Regions from separate parts of the Exiguobacterium sp. s152 genome, predicted to be linked through region 4. Evidence: predicted binding sites of a transcription regulator. Region 4 holds the regulator's gene; each other region holds the start of a gene.
The links. The regulator Rex, encoded in region 4, represses fermentation and respiration genes when NADH is low (regulators of the CRP and FNR family bind a similar motif). The targets are predictions, from matches to a motif close to TTGTGAAATATTTCACAA.
Positions count from the first base shown of each region.

Region 1: a site for Rex is predicted at 4,536-4,553, ahead of KNP72_RS07940 (formate/nitrite transporter family protein). Genes of this name have one in related genera too.
Region 2: a site for Rex is predicted at 3,606-3,623, ahead of ric (iron-sulfur cluster repair di-iron protein). Genes of this name have one in related genera too.
Region 3: a site for Rex is predicted at 3,146-3,163, ahead of cydD (thiol reductant ABC exporter subunit CydD). Genes of this name have one in related genera too.

Region 1 is NZ_JACSLX010000003.1:230,504-237,939, reverse strand. It holds gene mutS (DNA mismatch repair protein MutS) at 1-1,768, shown strand, start outside; gene mutL (DNA mismatch repair endonuclease MutL) at 1,773-3,575, shown strand; gene KNP72_RS07945 (50S ribosomal protein L25/general stress protein Ctc) at 3,739-4,404, shown strand; gene KNP72_RS07940 (formate/nitrite transporter family protein) at 4,613-5,455, shown strand; gene KNP72_RS07935 (anaerobic ribonucleoside triphosphate reductase) at 5,645-7,436, shown strand, end outside.
Region 2 is NZ_JACSLX010000004.1:136,168-143,603, reverse strand. It holds gene KNP72_RS09180 (malate synthase G) at 1-1,894, shown strand, start outside; gene KNP72_RS09175 (hypothetical protein) at 1,891-2,187, shown strand; gene aceA (isocitrate lyase) at 2,255-3,535, shown strand; gene ric (iron-sulfur cluster repair di-iron protein) at 3,684-4,391, shown strand; gene modA (molybdate ABC transporter substrate-binding protein) at 4,498-5,229, shown strand; gene modB (molybdate ABC transporter permease subunit) at 5,226-5,867, shown strand; gene KNP72_RS09150 (DUF3221 domain-containing protein) at 5,864-6,235, opposite strand; gene KNP72_RS09145 (MFS transporter) at 6,370-7,436, shown strand, end outside.
Region 3 is NZ_JACSLX010000006.1:110,679-118,114, forward strand. It holds gene KNP72_RS11745 (glycoside hydrolase family 31 protein) at 1-2,241, shown strand, start outside; gene KNP72_RS11750 (Crp/Fnr family transcriptional regulator) at 2,377-3,063, shown strand; gene cydD (thiol reductant ABC exporter subunit CydD) at 3,191-4,915, shown strand; gene cydC (thiol reductant ABC exporter subunit CydC) at 4,912-6,627, shown strand; gene KNP72_RS11765 (hypothetical protein) at 6,875-7,399, opposite strand.
Region 4 is NZ_JACSLX010000009.1:7,052-14,487, forward strand. It holds gene tsaD (tRNA (adenosine(37)-N6)-threonylcarbamoyltransferase complex transferase subunit TsaD) at 1-78, shown strand, start outside; gene KNP72_RS13285 (hypothetical protein) at 93-659, shown strand; gene KNP72_RS13290 (hypothetical protein) at 707-1,114, opposite strand; gene KNP72_RS13295 (ABC-F family ATP-binding cassette domain-containing protein) at 1,111-3,012, opposite strand; gene KNP72_RS13300 (redox-sensing transcriptional repressor Rex) at 3,162-3,818, shown strand; gene KNP72_RS13305 (twin-arginine translocase TatA/TatE family subunit) at 3,818-4,036, shown strand; gene tatC (twin-arginine translocase subunit TatC) at 4,039-4,827, shown strand; gene KNP72_RS13315 (YesK family protein) at 4,952-5,245, shown strand; gene KNP72_RS13320 (FAD-dependent oxidoreductase) at 5,437-6,783, shown strand; gene KNP72_RS13325 (PspC domain-containing protein) at 6,816-6,998, opposite strand; partial or broken gene KNP72_RS13330 (NADPH-dependent F420 reductase) at 7,155-7,436, shown strand, end outside.

The sequences.
Region 1 (7,436 bases), on a different contig from region 4:
GAACTTGGAGCTGTTCCGTTCGGCCCGGTCCGGGGAACGGAAAGGATCACTCCTCGCCCTGCTCGATGAGACGACGACGGCGATGGGGGGACGACTATTGAAACGTTGGCTCGAACAGCCGCTCTATACGGAACAGGCGATTCGTGAACGCCAAGATGCCGTCGAAAATTTAGTCGATGATTTCATGCTCCGCGATCAATTACGGGAGCAGTTACGTCACGTCTACGATATCGAACGGTTCGTCGCGAAAGTAGGATACGGGACGGCCAACGCACGTGACCTCGTTCAGTTGCGGAACACGCTTGAACGCATTCCAGCGGTACGAGAGTTGCTCGCGAATGTCACGGCAACACGATTGCATCACATCGATGCGACACTCGACACGTTCGACGCGCTATCGGAACGACTTCAGGCGGCGCTCGTCGAGACACCACCCATCTCGATTAAAGAAGGTGGCATGATTCGTTCAGGCTATTCGACAGAACTCGATGAACTGCTCGAGGCGAAAGCGAACGGGAAGATGTGGATTGCCAATCTCGAGCAACAAGAGCGGCTCGCGACCGGCATCAAGTCGCTGAAAATCGGCTATAACCGAGTCTTTGGCTACTATTTGGAAGTGACGAAAGCGAACGCGCGCTTACTCGAAGAGGGGCGGTATGAACGGAAACAGACGCTTACGAACGCCGAACGCTATGTCACGCCTGAGTTAAAAGAAAAAGAAGCGCTCATCCTCGGTGCCGAGGAGAAGAGCTGTACGCTTGAATATGACTTGTTCGTCACGTTACGTGAAGAAGTCAAACAAGAGACGAAACCGCTCCAACAACTGGCCCGCTCATTAAGTGAACTAGATGTCCTGCTCGCGCTCGCCATTGTCGCCGAAAAACGGGACTATGTCCGGCCGACAACGTCAAACAATGTCCAAATCGATCGTGGGCGCCATCCGGTCATCGAAACGGTATTGCCTCGTGGTGAATACGTGGCCAACGACTTGACGCTCGATGACACGCGGCGCATGCTGTTGATCACCGGACCGAACATGTCCGGTAAATCGACGTATATGCGCCAGTTCGCACTGATTGCCATCCTGCATCAAATCGGTTCGTTCGTGCCGGCCGAAGCGGCCGAACTTCCATTGTTCGATCGCATTTTTACCCGCATCGGGGCAGCCGATGATTTGGTGAGCGGTCAGTCGACGTTCATGGTCGAGATGACGGAGACACGGCAGGCGGTGACGGAAGCAACAGCAGATAGTCTCATCCTCCTCGATGAGATTGGACGAGGAACCTCGACGTATGACGGCATGGCGCTCGCGCAGGCCATCGTCGAATATATCGCGGCCACCATCGGCGCGAAGACGTTGTTCTCGACCCATTATCACGAGTTGACCGTGCTCGAGGACACGATTCCTGCCCTTGAGAACGTGCACGTCCGTGCCATCGAACGGGACGGGCGCGTCGTCTTCCTGCATGAAGTTCACCCGGGACGGGCCGACAAGTCGTACGGGATTCATGTCGCCGAACTCGCTGATTTGCCGCCTGATTTGATTGAACGGGCGCGAACGATTTTGTCTGAGCTCGAGACGGAACCGAAACCGGCCCGCACAGTCGTGGAACATCCGGTGCCAGCCGAACCTGTGGCCCAACTGTCACTATTTGAGGCGGAAGACGATATCAAACGACAACTGCTCGGCCTCGATTTACTGGCGATGAACCCGATTGAGGCGATGCAGGCGCTCTATGCGCTCCAACAATCTGCGAAGAAGGGGTGAGTCGATGGGAATCATTCAAGAGTTACCGGAGCAACTGGCCAACCGAATCGCGGCCGGCGAGGTCGTCGAACGCCCGGCCTCGGTCGTGAAAGAACTCGTCGAGAATGCGATTGATGCCGGTGCCACGAAAATCGAAGTCGACTTGGAGGAGGCGGGGATACGTCTCATTAAAGTTCGGGATAACGGGCACGGGTTTTATGAAGAGGATGCTCCGCGCGCCTTTTTGCGTCATGCGACGAGCAAAATTCGGGACGAGCACGACTTGTTCCGGATTCGCACGCTCGGCTTCCGTGGAGAGGCCTTAGCGTCCATCGCCTCGGTCAGTCATGTGACGCTGAAGTCACGCCGGACCGAAGAGGACGGATTTGAGATGACGCTCCAAGGGGGTGTCGTTACGGCGCAAACACCGGCCGCAGCCAACGTCGGAACAGAGATAGCGGTCAGTCAATTGTTCTACAATACACCGGCCCGCCTTAAATACTTGAAGACGTCGGCGACCGAACTCGCGAGCATCACCGATACGTTGAACCGGATCGCCTTATCCCACCCGGAAGTTCGCCTCACGGCGTTCCATGAAGACAAGGAACTCCTGCGGACGAGTGGCAACGGCGACATCAAGCAAGTCATGCTCGCCATTTACGGACGTCAAGTCGCGGCGCAAATCGTCACCGCGTCAAGCAAGACGAACGACTATAGCTTGAGCGCCCATCTCGTCCGTCCGGAAGTGACCCGGTCGAACAAGCAGTATGTGACGCTCATCTTGAACGGACGGAGCATCAAAAACTTTGCGCTGACCCAAAGTGTGCTCGAGGGCTACCACACGCTACTCCCGATTGGTCGTTATCCGATCGCCGTCCTCGAAGTGAAGATGGACCCGATGTTGATTGACGTTAACGTCCATCCGACAAAACGGGAAGTCCGACTCTCGAAAGAGAAAGAGCTGTGCCAGTTGATTCGCGAGACGGTCCAACTGACGCTCCGGGAACAGCGTTTAATCCCATCGGTCAAACCGAAAGAGCGACCGGTTAATCGGACCGAACAAGAACGACTTGATTTCACGGTCGAACGGACACCTGTCATGGATGAACCGCCGACGTGGAACTATCCGATTCCCCGTGAACCTGTCACGTCACCAAGCCGATGGTCGCCGACCCCGCTCGTCAATGAAGCGCCTGCACCGACCGACCCGATTATCGAATCGGACAAAATTGAGACGAAAGGAGAGCGGTTGCCGCCGCTCGACGTCATCGGCCAATTGCATGCGAGCTATATCGTCTGCGGTTCCGAAGACGGCATGTATGTCATCGACCAACACGCCGCTCAGGAACGGATCAAATACGAATTGTTTTATGAGCAACTCGGGAATCCGGACAAGGAATATCAATTGTTGCTGCTCCCGCTCACGCTCGAGTTCACGCAAGAAGAGACGCTCGCGATTGAAGAAGTCGCTCCGCTCTTGAAAGAAGCGGGTCTCGAATTGGAGCCGTTCGGTGGCAACACGTTCCTCGTCCGGGAGATTCCGACGTGGTACCCGCAACACGATTTAGAAGGAACGGTCCGCGATTTGATTGAGATGGCGATTCGGGACCGCTCTGTCAATCTCGCCAAATATCGGGAAGACGCGTCAATCTTGATGGCGTGCAAGCGGTCGATTAAAGCGAACCATCCATTGAACTACGAAATGATGCGGCAATTGCTGAATGACCTCAATCAGACGACGTCCCCGTATACATGTCCGCACGGGCGACCGATCTTGGTGAAATGGAGCACGTACGAACTTGAGAAGTTGTTCAAACGGGTTATGTGACACGCTTGTAATCTTTTTTTAACCGGCTGTAACGTTTATGTCCGGGTGCCTATGGGAACAATATACACATGTCACTCAACGCATCGAGGTTGAGAGGTGGCTTTTTCACTGCCTCACCCTCAAGATGTAGACATGATCGATAAACCAGTAGGGGGAAAAGATTATGGCAGACACGCTTAAAGTAACGAAACGAGAATTACGACCACGTTCGGTCCGCGCAAACTTGCGTAAAGAAGGTAAAGTACTAGGTGTCGTATACGGCTATAAAGTCGAGAGCACACCAGTTGCATTCGAGGAGATGGCACTTCGCAAGATTCTCCGCGAACACGGTGACAACGCGTTAATCGAGTTGAACATCGACGGCAAGAAAGTGAACACGCTCGTTCACGGGACAGAAGTTGACCCGTTCACGAACGAATACAAGCACGTTGAGTTCATGGCTGTAAAGATGGACGAAGCGACGGAAGTCGAAGCGGACGTCACACTCGTCGGCGACGCTAAAGGTGTCAAAGAAGGCGGCTTCTTGGCGCAAACGCTCTATAAAGTAACGGTATCGGCGACACCGGCCAACATTCCTGAACGCATCGAACTCGATGTGTCTGAACTCGGTATCGGTGATTCGGTCACGGTAGCTGACATTCCAGAGAATAAAGACTATGAAATCGTCTCGGATGGTGAGCTTCAAATCGCATCTGTGAACGAGCCGGTCTCGCTTGAGGAGCTTGAAGCAGACACAGAGACAACGACAGAAGGTGAAACCGAAGCGACTGAAGAGTCAGCTGACGAAACTTCTGAAGCGTCTGAAGAGAAGTCTGAAGGCAAAGAATAATCATGATCGAACGACCCTTTGCGAAGGGTCGTTTTTTTCGTCACAAATCCGACATATGTAAACGATTACGATGTGAAAAATGTGTCAACATGGTCCAAGGTCGATTGCAATTTATTGGATTCGGGCTTATATTGTTAATGATTTCACATGTTCGTTCTTATTATATGGGTTCATTCAAACAGAAAGAAGGGTTTGTGACATGGCATCAATGGAAATCCATGCACTCGAATCATTACGGAAAAAAGCTCAGGCATCTTCGCAAATGATTCATTATCGGCCAATGGAATACTTTTTACGGGCAATGCTCGCGGGGATCTTTATCGGATTCGCTTCAATCTTCACACTTAAAGTCGTCAACGGGATGTACTTGATCGATTCGCCGTTCACGACACTCATCGGCGGGTTCTCATTCGGGATCGCCCTTGTCATGATCATCTACGGCGGAGCCGAACTGTTCACGGGGAACACAATGTACTTCACGACGTCGACGTTACGCGGCTATACGACGCTCAGCGACACGATGCTCGTCTGGTTACTTTGTTTCGTCGGGAACGCGCTCGGTGGCGTCTTGTTCGCCTTGTTGCTCGCCCCGACCGGCGTCATCCAAGAACTCGGGATGGATAACTGGTTGTTCGCGGTCGTCGAGAGCAAGATGCATCATACGACGGTCGAGATTTTCTTCCGTGCCATCTTCTGTAACTGGATGGTCTGTCTCGCGATTTTCTTACCAAAACAGATGAAAAATGAGTTCGCTCAAATCTTCTCGATGATTTTCCTCGTCGCCGTCTTCTTCGCGTCAGGATTTGATCACGTCATCGCCAACTTCGTCTTATTTGCGCTCACGCTCGTCGTCCCACACCCTGAGGCGATTAGCTTTGCCGGCGCCATCCACAACTTGATTCCGGCCACGTTCGGTAACATCATCGGCGGCGCCTTGTTCATGGGTGCGATCTATACGTGGTTGAACGCGAAAGGCTTGCGCGAAGCTCAAGAGTCAGAGGAAAAAGAAGAAGTTGAATTAAAAATCGTGAAACCAGCTAAAGAATTATAAGTTGGGTCACTTGAAAGAACGGTCGAGTCCATATGCGGGCTTGGCTGTTTTTGCGTTTATATCACAACCAACGCTCACAATTTAGACTCCACATCTCCATGCTCAAACATGACATAATCTATATATGGAATTGAATCGAGTTCATAACTCGATTCATATCAATATATAGTGAGGTGATGCGGAGTGAACATGCTCCAGCTTTATGAAGATGTCTGTGTTCTCCCAGATCAAGATCTCGTACAAGAGAACGCCAACGTCGACGGGAAATCACCACTTGGCAAACTGGCACGATTATCCTCGGAAGTATCGAAACAGCTGTCGACAACGTATTTGTTGTCAGAGAGGACACGTCAGGCCGTCGCAGACAACTTTTTGTACATCCACGACGCCGACTATTACGTGACGGGATCGACGACGTGTTGTCAAATCCCGCTCGGCGAGTTGTTGACGAACGGATTTCATACCGGTCACGGGACGATTCGACCACCCCAGGACATCCGTTCGGCGATGGCACTCGCTTCGATCATTCTTCAAGCGAACCAGAATATGCAACACGGGGGTCAAGCGTTCCCGATGTTCGATGTCGATTTAGCGCCATACGTCGAAAAGACGTATGAACGTCAACTGGAGCGTCTCAAGAAGCTTCCGGTCGAATGGTCGACCGAGCAACTTCTCGAAGTCGCTGAGACCGAGACAATCACAGCGACCTATCAAGCGTGTGAAGCGTTCATCCATAATGCCAATTCGATGCATTCGCGAGGAGGCGGCCAAGTGCCATTCGTCTCCATCAACTACGGGACCGACACGAGCCGTTGGGGCCGGATTTTCATCCGCGAGTTGTTGCATGCGACCGAACGAGGGCTCGGTAACGGGGAGACGCCGATTTTCCCGATTCAAATCTTTAAAGTAAAAGAGGGTGTCAACTTTCATGAAACCGACCCGAACGTCGACTTGTTCCGACTCGCCTGTCGCGTGACGGGCAAGCGTCTATTCCCGAACTTCTCCTTCGTCGATGCCCCGTTCAACTTGCAATATTATGATGGGAGCCATGACTCAGAAGTCGCTTATATGGGGTGTCGGACACGAGTGATGGGGAATCGTCACGGCGCCGAGACATCGATTGGACGAGGTAATTTATCGTTCTCGACCTTGAACTTGGTCAAGATGGCGCTCGTCGCTCCGGACATCCATACATTTTATGAGACGCTCGACACCTACGTCGACGTCGCCATCGATCAATTGCTCGAACGGTACGACTATCAAGCGAAGCGTCATGCCGACGAATTCCGCTTCCTTTACGCTCAACACGTCTGGAGGGGCAGCGAGAGACTCCAACCGGAAGAAGAGCTACGGGATGTACTGAAGCAAGGGACGTTGTCCGTCGGTTTCATCGGTCTCGCCGAAGCGCTACGCGTGCTCACAGGCGGCACGCATGCCGATTCACGGGAAGCGGAACGTCTCGGACTCGATATCGTCACTCATTTACGTGATCGGATGAGACAGGCGGCAGAGCAGCACGATTTAAATTTTTCGCTCTTGGCCACGCCGGCCGAAGGATTGTCTGGGAAGTTCGTATTGAAGGACCAGCAGGCGTTCGGGATGATCGAGGGTGTCACCGACCGCGCCTTTTATACGAACTCGTTTCATGTGCCGGTATACAAGTCAGTGTCGATTCGTGACAAGATTCGGTTGGAGGCACCGTACCATGCGCTCTGTGACGCGGGTCATATCACTTATGTCGAAGTCGACGGGTCGCTCGCCCATAACCCGGAAGCGGTCGAAGCGATCGTCCGGCTCATGCGAACCGAAAACGTCGGCTACGGATCGATTAATCATCCCGTCGACCGGTGCGGTAACTGCGGCCTCGAGGGAACGATCGATGCCGCGTGCCCGACGTGTGGCGAGGAAGAGCAGATTGAACGGATTCGTCGCATCACCGGCTATCTGGTCGGCACGATGGACCGATGGAATTCGGCGAAAC
Region 2 (7,436 bases), on a different contig from region 4:
AATCGACGTCACGAACGTCGACTCAGAGATTATACAGGCCGGGCCACAGCTCGTCGTCCCGCTCGATAATGCGCGCTATGCGTTGAACGCGGCGAATGCTCGCTGGGGCAGCTTGTACGACGCCTTGTACGGAACGGACGTCATCGACACGGACGAGGAGCCGACGGCTGGATATAATCCGGAACGAGGGGCGAAGGTCATCGCCTACGCCAAACGGTTTCTCGACGACACGTTCCCGCTCCGAGACAGCTCGCATGCGGAAGCGGACGGCTATCTCGTGTCAGAGGGAAGGCCGTACGCCATCATCGAAGGGAACCGCATCGCGTTCCAAGACGATTGTCTCGTCGGCTATGTCGGGGAGGCAAGTGATCCGAAGAAGCTCCTGCTCGTCCACAACGGGATTCACGTCGAGCTGAAGTTTGACCGGAACCATCCAATCGGAAAAACAGATCAAGCGGGACTTGTCGATATCGAGCTCGAATCAGCGTTATCGGCCGTCATCGACTGTGAGGACTCGGTCGCGGCCGTGTGCGCCGAAGAGAAAGTCCAGCTCTACTCGAACTGGCTCGGTCTCATGGACGGAACACTCGAGGCGACATTCATGAAAGGCGGGAGACGACTCACACGGAAATTGAACCCGGACCGGCATTATATCGGACCGGAAGGACGTGAAGTCACGCTACCGGGACGGTCACTCTTGTTCATTCGCAACGTCGGACACTTGATGACGACGGATTTGATGCTTGATGAGGCAGGGCGTGAAGTGCCGGAAGGCATCCTGGACGGGATTTTCACAGCGCTCATCTCGAGCCGTCATCTCGACGCTAGACACAATTCTCGCGAACGTTCGATCTATATCGTCAAACCGAAAATGCATGGCTCGAAAGAAGTCGCCTTCACGAACGATTTGTTCGACGCGATTGAAGACGTGCTCGAGCTGCCGCGTCACACGATTAAAGTTGGTGTGATGGACGAGGAGCGTCGGACGTCGCTCAATCTAAAGAACTGCATTGAACGAGTGAAAGAGCGCATCGTCTTTATCAATACAGGCTTCCTCGACCGGACCGGGGATGAGATTCACTCCTCGCTCACGCTCGGACCGATGCGCCGAAAAGGTGAGATGAAAGCCTCGGCTTGGCTCGACGCGTATGAGCGGTCGAACGTCCGGTGCGGACTCGACGCCGGATTCCATCGAAGCGGACAAATCGGGAAAGGAATGTGGGCCATGCCGGACCGTATGGGCGAGATGATGCGCGAAAAAATCAACCATGTCCGGTCCGGGGCGACGACGGCCTGGGTCCCATCACCGACGGCCGCCACGCTTCATGCACTCCATTACCATCAAGTCGACGCCTTTGACGTCCAACGTGAAGTGGCCGCTCGTTCGTTCGATCATGTGATGGAACGGAGTCGGTTGCTTGAAATCCCACTCGCCACGCGAGACTACACGGACGAAGACGTGAACGAGGAGCTCGAGAATAACTTGCAAAGCTTACTCGGGTATGTCGTCCGTTGGGTCGAACAAGGTGTCGGCTGCTCGAAAGTGCCCGATATTCATCATGTCGGCTTAATGGAAGACCGGGCGACGCTCCGTATCTCGAGTCAGCACGTGGCCAACTGGTTGTATCATGGCGTCTGTAGTCGAGAGCAAGTGGAAGCGACGCTCGTCCGGATGGCCGGTGTCGTCGACGCGCAAAACGCGTTGGACCCGTACTATCGCCCGATGACGCCTGACGTGGAGCGTTCGATCGCCTATCAAGCGGCGCGAGATTTAGTATTCGAAGGCGGCGAATCGCCGAATGGATATACGGAACCGATTTTGCACCGGCGCCGTCGACAGTTTTTACAACAAGTGACATTAGAACCGAACTTAAAAGGAGGAGCATCATTATGACAACGAAAAAAGTCGAAAGCGAACAGTTAATTGAACGTTGGGTCGTCCGTCGAATCATCTCAGGGGAATCGACAGCGACGCTAGCGAACACGGCGTTCGTCTACGGGAACGATTTGATGCGCCTCGTCCTAGACCGGGCCGACGGATCGCTCCAAATCATGAGAGAGCCAGTCGAAGAAGTCGTCGTGTTCCGCAAACCGGAAGAACGTGATGAAGAGAACGTCTGTCGCTGCTGCGGCATGGAACACTCGTCGTTCAAATCGGCGCTCGAATGCTGTGCCTATTTAGATTAATTTTTGCACCATCTGTTATATAACAAAAAATTAAAATTATAATTAATATAATACAGGAGGAATGGATATGAACGAACAACACGCACAAATTGAGGAAATGATACAGTCGGAACGATTTGAAGGGGTCGAACGTCCATACGGAGTCGAAGACGTGATGCGGCTTCGGGGGTCAGTGTTGATTGAACATACGCTCGCGACAAAAGGAGCGGAACGGTTATGGGAGTTACTCCACGAGCGGGACTACGTCCACGCGCTCGGGGCGTTGACGGGGAACCAGGCCATCCAGCAAGTAAAGGCTGGTCTTGAGGCCATCTATTTGAGCGGTTGGCAAGTTGCCGCCGACGCGAACTTGTCGGGACATATGTATCCGGATCAAAGCCTGTATCCGGCCAATTCGGTGCCGAGCGTCGTCAAACGGATCAATCAGGCGCTTCAACGCGCCGACCAAATCCAAACGGCGGAAGGAAAAGGCGATACGCATTGGTTCGCCCCGATTGTCGCTGACATGGAGGCCGGTTTCGGCGGTGTGCTCAACGTGTTCGAACTGACGAAGGCGATGATTGAGGCGGGGGCGGCCGGTGTCCATCTTGAGGATCAATTGTCGTCAGAGAAGAAGTGCGGACATCTCGGCGGGAAAGTGTTGCTACCGACACAGACGGCCGTGAAAAACTTGATTGCCGCTCGGCTCGCGGCAGACGTCATGGGGGTGTCGACGATTATCGTCGCCCGGACGGATGCTCACGCGGCGAATTTGATTACGAGCGACATCGACCCAATCGACCATCCGTTCATCGTCGGTGACCGGACACCGGAAGGGTTTTACCGCACCGAGGCAGGCATCGAACAGGCAATCGCGCGTGGTCTTGCCTACGCACCGTACGCTGACCTCGTCTGGTGCGAGACGTCCGAGCCCGATTTGGACGAGGCACGCCAATTCGCAAATGCGATTCACGCGAAATATCCGGGCAAACTGCTTGCTTACAACTGCTCACCTTCGTTCAACTGGAAGAAGAAGCTGTCGGACGAGGAAATCGCAACATTCCAACAAGAGATCGGTGCGATGGGGTACAAGTTCCAATTCGTCACGCTCGCTGGCTTCCACTCGCTCAACTTCGGAATGTTCGAACTCGCACGCGGATACAAAGCCCGCGGGATGGCTGCCTATTCCGAGTTGCAGCAAGCTGAATTCTCGGCGGAGCAGCATGGCTATACGGCGACACGTCACCAGCGCGAAGTCGGGACCGGGTACTTTGATGAAGTGTCACTCGTCATTTCTGGAGGCCAGTCGTCGACGACGGCACTGGCCGGATCGACAGAGGCAGAGCAGTTTGAAACGCCTTCCCATTAATCGACGCCCCTCACAAAATGAGGGGCTGTTTTGTGTCCAAATTTGGAACGAGGCAATCCCGTTCACCTAAATGTGACGTATTTCACATTTTTGTCGTCAAACTCTTGCTACGCTAAATATGTCAAAACGAATATGGAGGTTATGACAGATGACACAGACATTCACGGGCGATACGCACGTATCTGAAATCGTCAAACAATGCCCGCAAGCAGCAGACATCTTCAAACGGAACCGAATCGATTTTTGTTGTGGTGGCAACCGACCACTCGCTGAAGCGACTGACAAATCGAAACGGTCGACAGAAGATATTTTAGAAGAAGTCAATGCGCTCTATCAACGCAAGCAAGAGATGAACGAGAAGAGCATCGATTGGGATGCCGCTTCTTCTTCGGAATTGATTGAGCACATCATTTATAAGCATCACCAGTTTTTGACGGACGAATTGCCTCAGCTCACACCATATGTGACAAAAGTGTTCCGGGTTCACGGACAAAATCATCCGCACCTCGGTCGCATTCACCAATTGTTCAATCAATTGAAAGTGGAACTTGAACAACATATCGTCAAAGAAGAGACGGAAGACTTCCCGACGTTGCTTCGTCATGAGACGGCACCGACAGCTGAAACGAGACGGGAGCTTGATGACATTTTGGCTTTGCTCGAGTCAGAACATGCAGCAGCGGGTGACATCTTGAAAGAGCTTCGGCACATCACGAACGACTATACGCCGCCTGAAGGTGCGTGTGGGACGTATCGTCTTGTCTATCAACGGTTAGAAGCGCTCGAATCGGATACGTTCGAACATATTCATCTCGAGAACAACATTTTATTCCCGCGGGCGCGCACGTTCGCTTAATAAGGGCACACCTCTACTGACGTAGGGGTGTATTTTTGTGACGTTTGATACAGATGGGAGGCGAAGCAATCGCTACGATAAAAGAGAAGCAAAGGAGTGATCAATCATGAAACGGGTGAGTGGAGTCATCATAGGGATGGCAGTCGCCTTATTACTAAGTCAAGTCTGGTCGAGTTCAGATTCGGAGGACACCGTGACCATCCTAGCAGCGGCGAGCTTAGGACCGGCTTTGGAAGAGATCGAGCGACAACTTGAAGCGGAATTCGAGGGGATTGATGTTCGGGTCGTGACGAACGGGAGCGGCGCTTTGCGAGCACAAATCAATCACGGGTCTCCGGCAGATATCTTTTTAGCCGCGAGCGTTGACGATGTCGACCGATTACAAATCCCGATTCTAGAGCGGGATATGTTCTTGCATAACGAATTGTGGCTCGTAACACCGAAAGGGAAACCGTGCGCGGAGACGTGGGACGACTTAAATACATGTGCTCGCATCGTCATCGGTGATCCGATCAATGTCCCGGCCGGTCGTTACGCAAAAGTGGCGCTCGAAGGGGAAGATGTGTGGGAGGAAGTGGAGCCGCGAGTCATGTTCGCCCAAAACGTGAGACAAGTGCTGACGCTCATCGAACAAGGTGACGCCAATGCGGGATTCGTTTATAAAACGGAACTCACGACGGCCATCGAGTCGATTCAGTCGGTCCCGTTTGAAGCGACGGGTGCGATTTCGTATCCGGCAGTTCGCTTAACGCATGATCCATACGTCCGCGATATCTATGCGCGTTTGTTTGATGATGAGATTCAAGCTCACTTTTTGGCGAAAGGATTTTCCAAATGACGCAATCTCCACTTCAACTCACATTCGAAGTCGGGATGATGGCGACGGTGAGCGCCTTCGTCCTTGCCTTCGGAGCGGCCTATTTCATGCATCACCGTCAATTTAAAGGAAAGCGGCTGCTGGAGACAGTGTTTTTACTGCCGCTTATCTTGCCGCCGACAGTCATCGGGCTATACGCTTTGATTGTCCTTGGGAACAACGGGATCGGTGGGTTCTTGCCCGTCACCATCTTGTTCACCAAACAGGCGAACGTCATCGCGTCCGCCTTGGCCGCGTTTCCGCTCATCTACCAAACAATTCGTCTCGGGCTCAAACAACTCGATGCAGAATGGTATGAGGCCGGACGCGTGCTCGGCGGGTCAGAGCGTCAACTGTTCACTTACGTGACGATTCCACTGCTGCTACCCGCGTTGACGAGCGGCTTCGTCCTCGGTTTCGCACGGTCAATCGGCGAGTTCGGGATCACGATGATGATTGCCGGGAACATTCCGGGCGAGACGATGACACTCGCTACTGCGATTTATATGGCGACAATCAACGGTGATATGACCCAGGCACTCGTCTGGAGCGGATGGTTGGTTGGTTTGGCGTTTTTAGTCCTATGGCTGAGTGAACGTTATGGCAAACGTCAATATTAGTCAATCACGTCGACTTTTTTCACATAAGACCGGTTCGGAGTATTTAAGATACTTGGGCCGGTCTTTTTCCAAATGTGGACGTGGTCCCCGACAGCGATTTGTTCGAACGTGGCTTTCACTTGAAACTTGAACCAACTTACGTCTTCCGGTTCACTTTGCGCGAAAAGAGTGTCAGGAGAGAGCGTGGCCTCTTCTGCAGTGATACCACTGATGACGAGAGCGGTGCGGTCAAACTCATTCACTTCAATCACATATCCTTCGACGTCTGGCTCGGTCGTCGCCCGGTTAGCGAAGACAAACCCGATGGAAAAGACGACAAGCATGGCTGCGATGGCGAGAAATAACATGATTTTGAATGATGATTTCATAAGGGAACGCCTCCTTCGTTCATTATTCTGTCACGTCTCGAATCGCTTATCTGTGAAAAAAGTAACAGTTAAGTCGAGATGTCATCTTTATGATGAAACTATGAAGTCGCTCGGAAAGAGAAGGAGGAACACATATGTCCGATCGTTATTTTTATTCGACCGCTGCAAAGTGGTCGTTCGTAGGATTCACCGCCTTGGTGCTCTCGACGTGGGTCGCGTCGGCAGGATTTGAGCACGTGGACATGGCGTTGTTCGGCTACTATATCGCCGCCGTCATTTGCATGATTGGGATGGTCGTTCGTTTGACGTTATTCTTTGCACGGCCGGCCACTTCGCAAGTATTGAAGCGGAGCCTTAAACAAATGAAGGCAGAAAAGAAACGGGCCAGTAAAGCCGTCGCCACGACAACTGTCAATAACATCGTCTTACAGAAGTTCATCTGGGAACGTGGCTGGTACCGCTGGACCCAACATATGTTGATCGCCTGGGGATGCCTCGGGTCGTTCGCCATCACGTTCGGCTTGACGTTCCAATGGATGCGCTTTGATTTGATTGATATCGAGACGTATCAAATCGTCGTCTTCAACACCCCGACCATCAAAATGGCCGCGCACGGGTTGTTCGCCGAGCTCGTCTATAACGGCTTGAACATCACCGCGCTCATGTTGCTCGTCGGCGTGCTCATGGCACTCTATCGCCGGATTAACGACCAGGACGTGAAAGTGACCCAGCGATTCGAATTTGATATTTTACCGCTCCTCATGTTGCTCATCGTCACCGTATCAGGTCTCTTGTTGACCGTGTCGTACGTATTCTTCGGCGGCTTCGTCCATCATGAACTCGCCTTGTTCCATCAATTGACCGTCATCATCTTTTTATGCTACTTCCCGTTCGGTAAACTGTTCCACTTGCCGGTCCGACCGATGGCAGCCAGCGTACCGATGAACTACCGGGAAGTCGAAGCGGATGAGACGCGTGTCTGCGCTGGTTGTGGCACACGCTATGCAACGGACAATCAAGTCGAGGACGTCCAAGCGATTTTACAAGCACAGACGATTCAGCTCGGACTCAGTGACGGGACCCAGCTGTCGGATTACTGCCAACCGTGTCGACGTTCGATGCGTGTGAAGATGCAGTTGAACTTGATGAATGGACAGTTGTCGACGCACCCGGTCGATACGAATACCGGCATGTCGATGCC
Region 3 (7,436 bases), on a different contig from region 4:
ACGAGCCAACTGATTCGGATGGAATACGCGGAAGATGGGGTGTTCGAGGACCGGCCGACCCAAGTCGTCTTTAACCGGGCGTTCGCAGTCCCGGAGTTTCGCGTGATTGAAGATGAGGCGGAACTGCAAATCATTACGGAACACGTCCACCTCTATTACACGAAAGGACCGTTCGCACCGAACACGCTCTACATCGATGTGAAAGGGAACTTCAGCACATACTATAGCCGTTACACGTTCAACGGACCAGAACGGACGTTGAAAGGAACGGCCCGGACGCTCGACCATGTCGACGGGGCTACCGAGCTCGAGGAAGGCATCGCCTCGAAGCAAGGCTACGCCGTCATCGATGATTCGAACTCATTTGTCATGACGGAAGACCGTTTCGTCGAACCGCGACGCCAAGGCATTCATGACTTGTATTACTTCGGCTATGGACATGAATATAAGCGGGCGCTGCGTGATTTCTATCAACTGACGGGGCCAACGCCGCTGTTGCCGCGAAAAGCACTCGGCAACTGGTGGAGCCGCTATTGGCGTTATGATGAGACGGAATATAAAGAGCTCATGCGCCGTTTCAAGACAGAAGACATCCCGTTCTCGGTCAGTGTCATCGACATGGATTGGCATGTCACCGATATCCCTGAGGAATATGGGAGCGGATGGACGGGCTATTCGTGGAATAAGAACCTCTTTCCGGACCCGAAAGGCTTCTTGACGTGGCTGAAGGACGAAGCGTTGCTCGTCACGTTAAACTTGCATCCAGCCGACGGCGTACGGGCGTTCGAAGATCAATACGCGGCGATGGCGGAAGCGATGGGACTCGATCCATCTCACGGCGACCGCATCCCGTTCGACTTCTCCGATAAACGTTTCATTCAAGCTTATTTCGAGCAGATGCATCATCCGCATGAAGTCGATGGCGTCGATTTTTGGTGGATTGACTGGCAACAAGGCTCGACCTCTAAAATGGAGGGGCTCGATCCGCTCTGGATGTTGAATCACTATCACGCGGCCGACATCGCCCGGGATGGCAATCGTCCGCTCATCTTCTCCCGTTATGCGGGGCCGGGCAGTCATCGCTATCCAATCGGATTCTCGGGGGACACATTGATTTCGTGGGCGTCACTGGCGTTCCAACCGTACTTTACAGCGACGGCGACTAATATCGGTTATGGCTGGTGGAGCCATGACATCGGCGGCCATTATCGCGGGTCGAAAGACGACGAGCTTGCCGCGCGCTGGGTCGCGTTCGGAGTGTTTAGCCCGATTATGCGGCTGCATTCAACGTTCAGCACGTTCAATGGTAAGGAACCGTGGCGCTTCGGTCTCGAGGCGGAGCGGTCGATGAAGACGTTCCTGCGTCTGCGTCATCAATTGATTCCATATATCTATACGATGAACTGGCGCAACCATGCCGGTGCTTTGCCGCTCGTTTTACCGATGTATTATGAGCATCCGGATGAAGACGCGGCATATGAGGTGCCGAATGAGTATTACTTCGGAAGTGAACTCATCGTGTCCCCGATTGTCGAACCAATGAACCGACAGCTACACGTGGCGGCGACGAACGTCTGGCTACCGAAAGGCGACTGGTTCGACTTTTTCACGGGTCATCGCTACAGCGGGGACAAATCGGTTCGCGTGTTCCGCGGGCTCGAGGAGCAGGCGGTGTTCGCTAAAGCGGGTGCCATCATCCCGATGGCACCGCATCATTCGGGTCGAAACGACACCGACAATCCGGCCGATTTGGAAGTGCTCATCTTCCCGGGCGCCTCGAACACGTTCACGCTCTACGAAGACAATGGGACGGACCGCGACTATGAGACAGGAGCCTACGCCGAGACGACGTTCACGCTCGATTGGGAGGAACGAAGCCTTCATATCCAGGTGACGGGGGATCGGTCGGTGTTGCCGGATGAACGGAACGTCACACTGCTCCTTCGAGGAGTGACGGGATCCGGCGAATATAAACGGGAGACACAGACGCTACGCCTTGAGCTCGGTCCAATCACGGACGAGCTGACCGTCGAGCTCCCGGTCGACGTGACGGCGAACGACCATCGTCTTGATCGGCTGTATCGTTTCTTGGACCGTGCCGAGATCTCATACGATTTGAAAGATCGGTTGTACCGCTCAGCCGCCGCGAAGACACGGCTTGAGGCATGGCTGTTCGATTTACACGCGCTCGAACTCGATCGCGACCTGCAAGACGCAATCATGGAATTGATGCTCGACTGAATAATTTGTTGTGACGGAAAAGGGCAATCATGCCCTTCTTTTTTTTGTCAGAAAATCGTCGGATTTTGTAAGCGTTTTCACAAAAGGGGTGTTTTATACTAAAAAAGAGAGGCAAGACGGATTGGAGGATGCGACATGAAACCAAAATGGACGGTAGACGAGTTGAGACAGCTTGATGTGTTCGCTAAATCTGCCACACGAGAGCTCGAGGCGCTGTTGCCGCATGTGTATTGCCGCGTGTATCGGAAAGGTCAGCTCTTGTTCATGGAAGGCGATCCCCGGGAACGGGTCTATTTCTTGATTAGTGGGTATGTGAAGCTCGAGCGTTGCAACGAGACGGCGACCCACCAATATGCGGACTATTTGAAGCCGAAGCAACTGTTCCCGTATCGCGGTTTGATGACGGAACCGTATTATCAACATTCAGCCGAGGCGTTGACCGATATCGAGGTCATCTACATGCCGACCGATCGTTTCGAACAGCTCGTCTCGCGGAACGCCTCGATGTTGCTCCATATCGTCGGACAGATGAATCGGATTCTCGACTTGCACGAGCGCCGTGTCCAAGACATCATCACGCCAAGTGCGACCGACCGGGTGCTCAATACGATTCATTACTTGATTGAAGACCTAGGGGAGCCGGAAGCGATGGGCGTCCGTGTCCGTTGCCCCTTCACGACGGTGGAGATTTCGCGGTTGTCGGGCACGTCACGAGAGACCGTGTCGCACATCTTATCGCGCTTGCGAAAAGAAGACGTGCTCCAATTCGATGCGCGTCAATTGATCATCGGGCATCCTGAATATTTCGAACAATCGCTTTGATGGCGCCGCGTATGGAACGTGGCGTTTTTTGCATGTCTAGCTAAGCGAAGCGTTCGCCTTGAAAGGGTGCATCAGGTATAATTAGTGAGAATCCTCACAAAGAAAAGTTTCCTTACTGATAGAAAGGATGAACGCAGTGAAACGACTGCAAGCTCTCGCTTTAGCAGAAAAACGTCATATCGTCGGACTCGTCATCGCGGCAGTGATGATTGGATTATCGATTTTGGCTCAAGCTTATTTAATTGTCGACATTGTCGATCAAGTCTTTTTAAAAAATGCATCGTTTGAAAGCATCGTTCCGACGCTCGGCTGGCTCATCCTCGCACTCGTCACACGAGCTGGTTTCGGCTATATGTCGGGGAGGATTGGGGCGAGTCTATCGGAGAAAGCGAAACGAACACTCCGCTTGCAACTGCTCGACCGTTATACGTCGAATCCGATTGAGACGTCACTATCCGGTCAATCCGGTAAAAAGGTGAGCGTGTTCATGGACGCGGTCGACGAGGTCGATGCCTACTTCAGTCAATATTGGCCGCAAGTCATTCAAACGTCGATTATTCCGCTACTCATTCTCGTCGTCGTCTTCAGTCAACATTGGATCTCGGGCGTCATCATGATGGTGACGGCACCGTTCATTCCAATCTTTTTTATCATCATCGGGATTGCGACGCAGAAGAAGTCGGAACAGCAGATGGAGAAAATGAATCAGTTCTCTGGCAAGTTTTTGGACGTCTTGCAAGGATTGACGACGTTGAAACTATACGGTCGGACCGAGCGCGAGGCGCAAGCGATTGAAAAGAGTAGTCTCGATTTCCGCGACGCAACGATGGTCGTCTTGAAGACGGCGTTCCTGTCGGGTCTCATGCTCGAGTTCATTTCGATGCTCAGCACGGGCGTCGTGGCACTCGAAGTGGCGCTCCAAATGGTCGTCTGGGAGAACTTGACGTTCTTCTCTGGCTTTTTGATTCTCGTATTGGCCCCGGAATACTATTTGGCGATTAAAGACCTCGGAGGTGCGTTCCACACCGGACGCGGTAGCATGGGGGCGGCCGATCGTATTTTCGAGGCGCTCGACGCACCGGATGAACGTTTGACCTGGGGCGACCGTATGTTGACGAGCCGGACGCCCGACCTCGAGCTCGACGCCGTCTCGTTCGCCTATGAAGGTGGACGCTTCACGCTGGACCCATTGAGCGGTATGATTCCTACTGGCGCTCATGTGGCGCTCGTCGGGGCGAGTGGATCTGGCAAGACGACCGTTTTGAACGTGTTGTCCGGACTCGTCAAACCGGACAGTGGACGTGTCCTCGTCGACGGAGAACCACTCGAGACATACACCGATTCGTCATGGTATGACACAATCGGGTACATCTCACAAAATCCGTATTTGTTCGCCGGTACCGTCGCTGATAATATCGCCCTCGGGGAAACAGCCGACGAGATAAAAATCCTTGAAGCCGCGAATGCAGCCGGACTGAACGATGTCATCGCGCAATTGCCGAACGGCATTCATACCGAGCTCGGTGAAGGCGGTTATGGATTGTCCGGAGGCGAACGACAACGACTCGCCTTGGCCCGTGCCTTCTTGAAACGTCCCGGCATCATCTTGTTTGATGAACCGACGACAGGGCTCGATTTAGTGACGGAGCAAATCGTTCGGCGTTCGATTGAGGAGTTGTCGCGTGAGGCGACGCTCGTCACGGTCGCGCATCGGTTGCATACAATTAAGCAGGCAGATGCGATTTGGTTCATGGACGATGGAAAGCTACTCGCCCAAGGCACGCATGACGAACTGCTCAGCGTTCCGCAATACGCTGACTTGTTCACGCTACAGAAAGGGGTGAGAGGATGAATTCACTTTGGACGATCACGAAATGGATGATGCGAGAGAAGAAAGATATCGTCCTCTCGATCTTCTTTGGGTACGTGGCCGGCATCGCGGCCGTCGCCTTGTTCGCGGCGAGCGGTTATCTTGTCTCACGGGCCGGCCTCGTACCGCCGCTCTATGCGCTCATGGTACCTGTCGTCTTGATTAAATTGTTCGGTGTGATTCGGGCGAGTGCGCGTTATCAAGAGCGCCTTGCCTCGCACCGGGCGACGTTCACGATTTTGAGCGAGTTGCGGGTCCGGTTTTACCGCCAGCTTGAACCGCTTGTGCCGAGCATCTTTGCCAAGTATCGGAGTGGAGATTTGCTTGCTCGCGTCGTCGGTGACGTCGAGAGCTTGCAAATCTACTTTTTACGGGTATTCTATCCGCCGATTATCTTGGTGCTCGTCTTCTTGAGCACGATTTTCTTCGTCACGTACTTCTCGATGTGGGTCAGCCTCTGGATTTTGTTCGGTGTGTTCGTGACCGGTTTTTTGATTCCGGCGTTCTTCGCCCGAATCCGTGCCAAGCACGACCGCGAGCTTCGCGCTTTACGGGGTGACCTGTCGAGTGGGATGACAGAGATGATGTACGGATATCGCGATTTGTTGCTTCATCATCAACTTGGACGGACACGCGGCGAGCTGCTCGAACAGAGTGACCGTTACGCCGAAGCACAGAAACGGGATGTGACGAATCAGTTCTTCAACTCGTCACTCGTCGTGGCGGCATCCCTACTCGTCTCGTGGGGTGTTCTTGCTATCGGGGCGTATCTCGTTGTCGACGGCGAGTTAAACGGCCTATTTTTGGCCATGCTCATTATGATGTCGCTCACCGCGTTTGAGAACGCGACACCGATGGCGGTCTTCCCAGGCCACTTTGCCGACAGCAAGCAAGCGGCCGATCGACTGCTCGAAGTCGTCGAGCCGAGTGAAGCAATCGTCGCGGCCGAAGTCGCCCGGACGGACATGGTACTCGAATCCGCTCCGGACGTATCGTTTGAGCGCGTGACCTATCGCTATCCGGATACGTACCGCGACGTCCTGAGCGACGTGGATGTGACGTTACGAAGCGGGACGAAGACGGTCATCGTCGGGCCGAGCGGCTCAGGGAAATCGACGCTCCTGCAACTGTTGCTCGCTTTCGTCAGACCCGATTCCGGTGAAATCCGATTGAATGGGCAACGGTTGGACGATGTGACCCAAGCATCGGTCTGGCGTGAAGCCAGCGTCGTCCTTCAAGAGAACCACTTCTTTTTCGGGACGGTACGGGAGAACTTGGCGCTAGCCGGAGAGTTCACCGACGCTGAGATGGAAGCGGCGCTCGCGAGCGTCCGGCTCGGTTTCTCGCTTGATGAGCCTGTCCTTGAGAAAGGGGCGAACTTGTCGGGCGGGGAACGGCAACGGCTCGCCATTGCCCGGGCGCTCTTGAAGAACGGGGTGCTCTGGATTCTCGATGAAGCGACGTCGGCCCTCGATGCGCGGACCGAGGCGGACGTGTTCGCCGAAGTCTTCCGCCGTGCCGAGTCATCGACACTCGTCATGGTCAGCCATCGTCTGACCGGGCTCGAGCGCTTCGATCACATCATCGTCATGGAAGGTGGTCGCATCGTAGAGACAGGAACGTATGATGAACTGATGCAGTCCCGCGGTGTATTCTATGGATTGAAACAAATCGAGCAAGATATTTTCGCATGAAAAAACGAGCGGCTCCGTCGGAGAGCCGCTCGTTTTTTGGATGGCAAATTTGGGTGCAACAAATGGGGGTTGTCGCATTGCTTTCAAAAAGAGTGTCGTGGAGGGGAATCCACGTGACGTAATGGTTTGGGGAACGGTTACGTCAAGCTTTTGGGAGCTACATCTTGAGTATAGATGATAACGATTCTCATTGTCAATTAGAAAATGAGATAAAAAAACCGCAACCGGTCCGGGTTGCGGTCAATCGTCAGCTTGATGGCACGCCCTTGCGGAACGTGAAGCGAATCAAGCTGAACAAATAGCGGATATAGAAGAGCGCGAACGCATAAAATACAGCGATGGCTGATGCGCCGAGTTCAACACCTGGAATGTTCATCAAGAACTCGAGGATGAGAATCGACAGCAAGAAGATGTAGAGGCCGGCGTCGAGATAGAGCGGCATCAACTTGCCGCGCTGATGCCAGAACGTCCGCACGAGCGGTGCGACAATCATCCCGATGATACGTTCCGCAAACCCGATGCTGAGCACGGAAATCATGAACGCAGCGACCGTTTCGAAAGAGACGAGCTTCGAGAACGCAAACATCGAGATGAACAAGAGCGGGCCGATGAAAATCATCATCGAGAGTGACGTACGTAAAAAGATCAACAAGTTTCGTTTCATCGTGTCGACTCCCCCGAAGAGTGACTGGCGGAACGTCTTGCCACGTTGATAGTCGAGGATGAACGATCCCACAAACATCAAACCAAATAGTGATAACAATACTGTCATGAAATGTGTTTCCCCTTTTTCTGTCCAAATCTATGAT
Region 4 (7,436 bases):
TATGTGCGCGGTAAGCGCGATACACTGGCGATGAATGCGGTTCCTGGGTTATCCTTAGAAGAGAGCATGACAGTCTAGGGGGAAATAGAGACATGACGAAACGCATCATCATTGGAGGTCTGGTCGTACTGCTCGTCGTCGCGACGTTTTTGCAAGTACGAGAGATTATCCGCGCTTATAATATCGCTTATCAAGAAGAAATCGTACCGGAAGCGACACGCGTCCGGTCGCTCACGGGAGCGGAATCAATCGAAGGCATCGGCCGGGTCACAGGTGAGAACACGCTCGTCGAGACGTTGTACGGTTATAAGAGCCTAGACGATCAAGACATCGAGAGTGTCATCGTCGTCGACCGCAATCTCGGCGTCCAACCGAAAGCGAGCGACGCGTATTATGAGATTGCCCCGGGCCGGGAAGCGACCGAAGAGGAAGCGGCCAAGTTCGAGGATATCGTCAACGAGTTTGACGAAGAGCAACTGTTCGCGCAAGTCATCTCGACACATGAGGCGAAGTATGTGACGAACCGTGAGGAGACGCTCACGTTCTATAAAGTGTTCGTCCGTGACGTCGATACGAACGAGTACGTGTTCTTTATCACGGAAGACGGTCTCAAGCTCGACTTCCATACACGCGGGTTCCAACCGCTACGTTATTTCTAACTGTTAAAAGGGAAGCCGGTCTCCAACTTGGAGACGGCTTCCCTTTTTTATACGTCCGGATGATGTTTGTTCTGTTTGTGCCACATATTCACCCAACTCACGATGAAGACGAGCAGGGCGAGCAGCCACATGAGGAGCGTTGACTGATAGAAGTGTCCCCACACTGAGCCTGGGGTGTAAAAGCTGTGCACGGTCACATCGACCGGCCAGACGACGAGGCGGATGAACAGCGTGCTCATGAGCAGGCCGCTCAACAAGCTGATCACAATCCCGCTCCACGTCTGGATGATGAAGCCGATGACGACCGGCAAGAAATAAAACAGGAACGACGGGACGACCGTCGGCTCCCCACGAATCAGTTCGGATACGAATTCCGTCCCCGTCGGCACGATATAGGCGAGACCGGTCAGGAAAGCATGCATCCATTCGATTCGCATCGCACGGAATCGCATCATGAATGGAGCTCCTCCCATTCTGCATACAGTGCCGTGATCGATTCTTTCGTCGCATCGGACTCGGTCGACAGTTCCTGTGCCCGAGCGAAGTCGTTGAAGACGTCCGGTTCACACAAGAGCTGCTCGATTTCCTCGAGACGGGCCTCGTGTTGTTCGATGGTGAGCTCGATTTCCTCGATCCGTTGTTTCATCCGGCGTTCCTCACGTTGCTGTTCCTTGTCGGCGCGCTGCTTCTTGACGATGACTTGTTTCGTCTCTTCGCGGGCGAGTCGGGCCAGGTCTTCGAGTTCTTCTTTCTTCTCGACGTAATATGAATAATCGCCGAGATACTCGTCGATGCCGTTCGGCGTGATCTCTAAGACGCGCGTCGCGAGCCGATCGATGAAGTAGCGGTCGTGCGACACGAACAGAATTGTGCCCGGATAGTCGACGAGGGCGTTCTCGAGAATCATCTTCGAATCGAGGTCCAAGTGGTTCGTCGGCTCATCCAAGATGAGCAAGTTCGGTTGCTCGAGCTTTAGTTTCGCGAGCGTCAAGCGGGCCCGTTCACCACCCGACAGTTCATGGACACGTTTCATGACATCGTCACCGCTGAACAGGAACTGTCCAAGCAGACTCCGCACTTCTTGTTCGCGCATGAGCGGCCAGTCGTTCCAAATCTCGTCGATGACACGGTTGGCGTCCGACAAGTTCTGTTGCTCCTGGTCGTAGTAGCCGATTTCGACGCCGGTGCCGTAGCGGATGTCACCGGTAAGGGGCGGCTGTTGTTTCGTCAACACTTTCAGGAGCGTTGATTTGCCGACTCCGTTCGGGCCGACGAGGGCGACCGATTCGCCGCGCTGCAATTGGAAGCGGAGATTTTGGGCGATCGGTTCTTCATAGCCGATGGCGAGGTCGCTGCCGCTCAATACGTCGTTCCCGCTTTGACGTTTGATTGAGAACGAGAGGACGGCGCTGCGCTCATCACCGTCCGGCGCTTCCATCCGGTCGACTTTCTCGAGCCGTTTACGGACACTCTGGGCCCGCTTCGTCGTTGTCGCCCGGGCGATGTTACGCTGAATGAAATCCTGCATCTTGGCAATCTCTTCTTGTTGCGACTCGAACTGTTTCTTCTCTTGCTCGTAAATGGCAGCCTTCTGTTCAAGGTACTTCGTGTAGTTGCCGACGAAGCGACGGCTCCGGTGGCGCGACAACTCATAGACGACCGAGACGACGCGGTCGAGGAAGTAGCGGTCGTGGGAGACGATGAGGACGGCGCCTTTATAGCCGCTCAAATACTTCTCGAGCCAACCGAGCGTCTCGATGTCCAAGTGGTTCGTCGGCTCATCCAAGATGAGCAGGTCTGGACTCTGGAGCAGCATTTTCGCGAGGGCGAGGCGTGTCCGTTGTCCGCCGGAGAGCGTATCGATGCGGCGTTCGAAGTCGTCCGGATAGAACCGCATCCCGTGAAGGACAGAGCGGATCGTCGCCTCATATTGATAGCCGCCACGGTCTTTGAACGTATGCTGTTCTTCATCGTAAGACGACAAGAGGCGCTCATAGGCGGCCGGGTCGTTCAAGATGCGCTCGGAACCCATGTCTTGCTCCATGCGGCGCAGCGTCTTTTCTTGTTCGATTAAATCGGTGAAGACAGTCAACATTTCGTTCCACATCGTCTCGTTCGACTCTAACCCTGAGTCTTGGGCGAGATAGCCGATGGTGACATCTTTCGGCTTCATGATGTCGCCCGAATCATAGTTGTATTCCCCGGCGATGACTTTAAGCAATGTCGACTTGCCGGCACCGTTACGGCCGACAAGGGCGACACGTTCGCCTTCTTGAATTTCTAGTTTGACGTTCTCTAAAATCGGCTCGACGCCGAATGATTTCGATAAGTTATTGACTTGCAGTAGGATCAAGTGAAAAAACCCCTTTCTCTCTATTTAGTATACTTTATTTCTTCCCCATTTCAGGTATATTCATTGAGTGGTCATGTGAATTCGTTTACAATCAAGGTGTATGAAATTAGATTCGTTTGAAACGCGTCGTAAAAAGGAGGCTCTTTCCGTTGAGTCAAAACGAACCAAAGATTCCGCAAGCGACAGCCAAACGGTTGCCACTATACTATCGGTTTATCCAAAGCCTACATTCATCAGGAAAACAGCGTGTCTCTTCTGCTGAACTGAGCGAGGCGGTCAAGGTCGATTCGGCCACAATCCGTCGCGATTTTTCGTACTTCGGTGCGCTCGGGAAAAAGGGATATGGCTATAACGTACAGTATCTGTTAGACTTTTTCCGTAAGACACTGAATCAGGACGAGATTACGAACGTCGCCTTGGTCGGGGTTGGTCATCTTGGGACAGCTTTCGTCAACTATAACTTCCTTAAAAACAATAACACACATATCGTCGTCGGGTTCGACGCAGACGAGACAAAAGTCGGCACGACGATGTCCGGTGTCCCGATTCATCACGTCGATGAGATGGAACAGATCATGAAACAGAACAAGATTGACGTCGCCATTCTCACGGTGCCGTCTGCCTATGCGCAACCGGTCGCGGACGACTTGGTCCGCTTCGGTATTCGCGGCATCTTGAACTTCACACCGGCCAGACTTACTGTGCCGGATACGGTCCGCGTCCACCACATCGACTTGTCGATCGAACTCCAGTCGCTCATTTACTTTATGCAACACTATCCATCTGCTGAGGGGGTCCATCAATAATGGAATTACTATCATCGTTGCTCGTCGTCGGTATTCCAGGCGGCGCAAGTATCTTCATTATCGCCATCGTCGCGCTCATTATCTTCGGGCCGAAGAAATTGCCTGAATTCGGACGCGCCGCTGGTCAAACGCTCCGTGAGTTTAAAAATGCCACGAACGGTATGATGAATGAACATGACGAGAAAGATAAGAAAGAACTTGAGAAGAAAGAGCAGTAATCATGAATCATCAACCTGATCAAGAGCGGGCGCTGTCCGATCACTTGACAGAGCTGCGGAGACGACTGATGCTGTCGGCATTTGTCGTCTTTGCCTTCTTTTTGATTGCTTTGCCGAGTGTCAAATACGTGCTCGCCTATCTGCAGGCGGACCTCGTCGAACGAGGGCTCGAGCTGAACGCCTTTGGGGTCGCGGACCCGCTCATGATTTACTTGAACTTGGCGCTCGTCATCGGGCTCGTCGCGTCCGGTCCGTTTCTACTGTATCAACTGTGGGCGTTCGTCGCACCTGGTCTGCATCCGAATGAGCGGAAAGCGACGCTCGCGTATATCCCGATCATCTTCATCTTGTTCCTGATTGGTCTCGCGTTCGCCTACTATTGGTTGTTCCCGCTCGTCCTCGATATTTCGACGGACCTCGGGCAAGACCTCGGTCTGACGCAAATCATCGGGGCGTCGAACTACTTCACGTTTTTGCTGCAACTGACCATCCCGTTCGGATTGTTGTTCCAGTTGCCGGTCGTGACGATGTTCTTGACGCGCATCGGTGTCGTGACACCGTACTTCCTCTCAAAAATCAGGAAGTACGCCTACTTCGCCTTATTCGTCATCGCGGCCTTCATCACGCCGCCGGATTTGACGTCGCACCTCATGGTGTCACTGCCTCTCTTTTTCTTGTATGAGATCAGTTTATCGATTTCACGCATCACGTACCGGGGCGTGCTCCGACGTGAGAAAGAGGCGATGGTGAAAGAGCAAGTCGATTTGATGAAACAAATGAATGAGAAGTAAGCATCGTTCTTTAACGGGACGATGCTTTTTTTGTGATTGGGAATAAATGTTTTTAACAACAAGATAAACATTGGACCCACGTGATACGATAAAACTACTTAAACATCAGTCAGGGGGAGAAGCGATGGCTTGGGAGTACTACGGGGATGAACTCATCATCATCGGCGTGTTGACGACAATTTTGTTGATTGCCGTGCTGAACTTTCTGAAGTCGCGATTCAAGCGGAGACTCGCCTTCTCGTTGACATTGCTCGTCGTGGGGTACGTATCGTGTATCATCGGACTCGTCTTCGTCCGTGGTTGGGACGCGCTGGGCTGGATTTTGATTGGCTTCAGTCTGTACGTGATCGGCCTCCTCACCTATATCAGCGTCGTCACTTACCACTGGTTTAAAGCAAGACGCACGACCCATTCATGAATGAACCGTTCCGGTTGCGGAGCGGTTTTTTGTTGTCACACCAGCCGTTCAAACTTTAGACATAATTACGTGAAAAATTGAGCAAAGGGATTGTCAAACCTTCTTGTGAAATAGTACACTAAGTTCAGAAAGCAAATGTGATATTTATCACAAACGCTAACTTGCCTAACACTCAAAGGAGAGACAACCATATGAAAATCGCAGTCATCGGATGTACACACGCAGGAACAGCAGCAGTCAAAGGATTACTCGCCAAGCACGACAATCTCGACATCACGGTGTATGAGCGGAACGACAACGTCAGCTTCCTCTCATGTGGGATCGCCCTCCACGTCGGCGGTGTCGTCAAACGTGCGGAAGAGCTCTTTTACGCGTCACCGACCGAGCTCGAAGAACTCGGCGCGACGATGCGCATGAAGCACGACGTGTTGAACATCGATACGGAAGCGAAGACGGTCCATGCGAAAAACCTCGACACGGGAGAAGACGTCTATGACACGTTCGACCGTTTGATCGTGACGACTGGTTCATGGCCGATCGTCCCGACGCTTCCTGGCATCGAGATGACTGGGATTGAGCTCTGCAAAAACTATGGCCACGCCCAACGCATCATCGAGCGGGCAAAAGACGCGACGAACATCGCCGTCATCGGTGCCGGCTATATCGGTGTCGAGCTCGTCGAGGCGTTCGAAGTGTACGGCAAACACGTCACGTTCATCGATAGTGCCGACCGCATCTTGAACAAGTATCTCGACAAGTCGTTCACAGACCAACTCGAGGCAGACATGACGTCACGCGGCATCGACCTCGAACTCGGCCAGACGGTCGAAGCGTTCCGTGGGACAGATGGAAACGTCACGCACGTCGTGACCGATAAAGGTGAGTTCGAGGCCGACCTCGTCATCCTCTGTGTCGGCTTCCGCCCAAACACGGGACTCCTTCAAGGCCAAGTCGACATGCTCGGCAACGGCGCCATTATCGTCGACGAATATATGCGCACGAGCAACCCGGACGTCTTCGCGGCTGGTGACAGCTGTGCCGTCTATTACAACCCGGCGCGCACACATGCCTACATCCCGCTCGCGACGAACGCCGTCCGCATGGGGACGCTCGTCGCCGAGAACTTGATCGCACCGCGTGTCCGTTATCAAGGGACGCAAGGAACGTCAGGTCTCCGTCTCTACGATTGGAACATTGCCTCGTCTGGACTTACAGAAGAAGCAGCTGGACTGTTCGGCCTCGACGTTGAGAGTGTTGTGATTGAGGATGCGTACCGTCCGGAGTTCATGCCGACGGCTGAACCGGTTCAGTTCAAACTCGTCTATGAAGTCGGCACACACCGCGTCGTCGGCGGACAAGTCCTCTCGAAAGCGGACATGACGCAAGCGGTCAACACGTTGTCGCTCGCCATCCAAAACGAGATGACGGTTGAAGAGCTCGCCTATGTCGACTTCTTCTTCCAACCGCACTACAACAAGCCATGGCACTTCATCAACAGTGGGGCGCTCGCGGCGATGAAAGATAAAGTCAACGCATAAAAAAACTCGGGAGCCGCGGCTTCCGAGTTTTTTTATAGATAGCGTGGGGCGTCCTTCATCGAGTTGGCGAGAATCATATAGATGAGGACGTTCCCCGGTACGATAAAAAAAAGCAGACGAACACCAAGCGGGGACAGGTCGAAGTATTCAGCGATCCCGCCACAGACACCGAAGAGTGAGCGGTTCGTGGCAGATTTTCGAAGCGGACGTTGCATAAGCGTGGCTCCCATCTCAACTATGATATGAAAATTTTACCATATAAATTGGTGGCAAGCGTACAATGCACACAGGTTTTTTTTCGTCTGAAGCCGGGGAAGGGGTAAGAGAAAGGCTACGGCACGCAGACGAAGAACTGTGAAGGGGAGTCGGACTACATGAAGATTGGTATTTTAGGAGCAGGGAAAGTCGGACGGACGCTCGGGCGCAAGTTCGAGGACGTCGGCTATGAAGTGTTGTATGGGACACGTTCAGAACGGGAAGGGACGATGTCGCTCCAAGAAGTGGCGTCGAACGCACAGATTTTGTTATTGACGACACCGTTCGCGGCAGCCGTTGATTTGATTCAATCACTTCGGGACTTGGACGATAAAATCGTCATCGATGTGACGAATCCGATTGCCAAAGAGTTTGATTCGATCGAGCGGCCGGAAGGG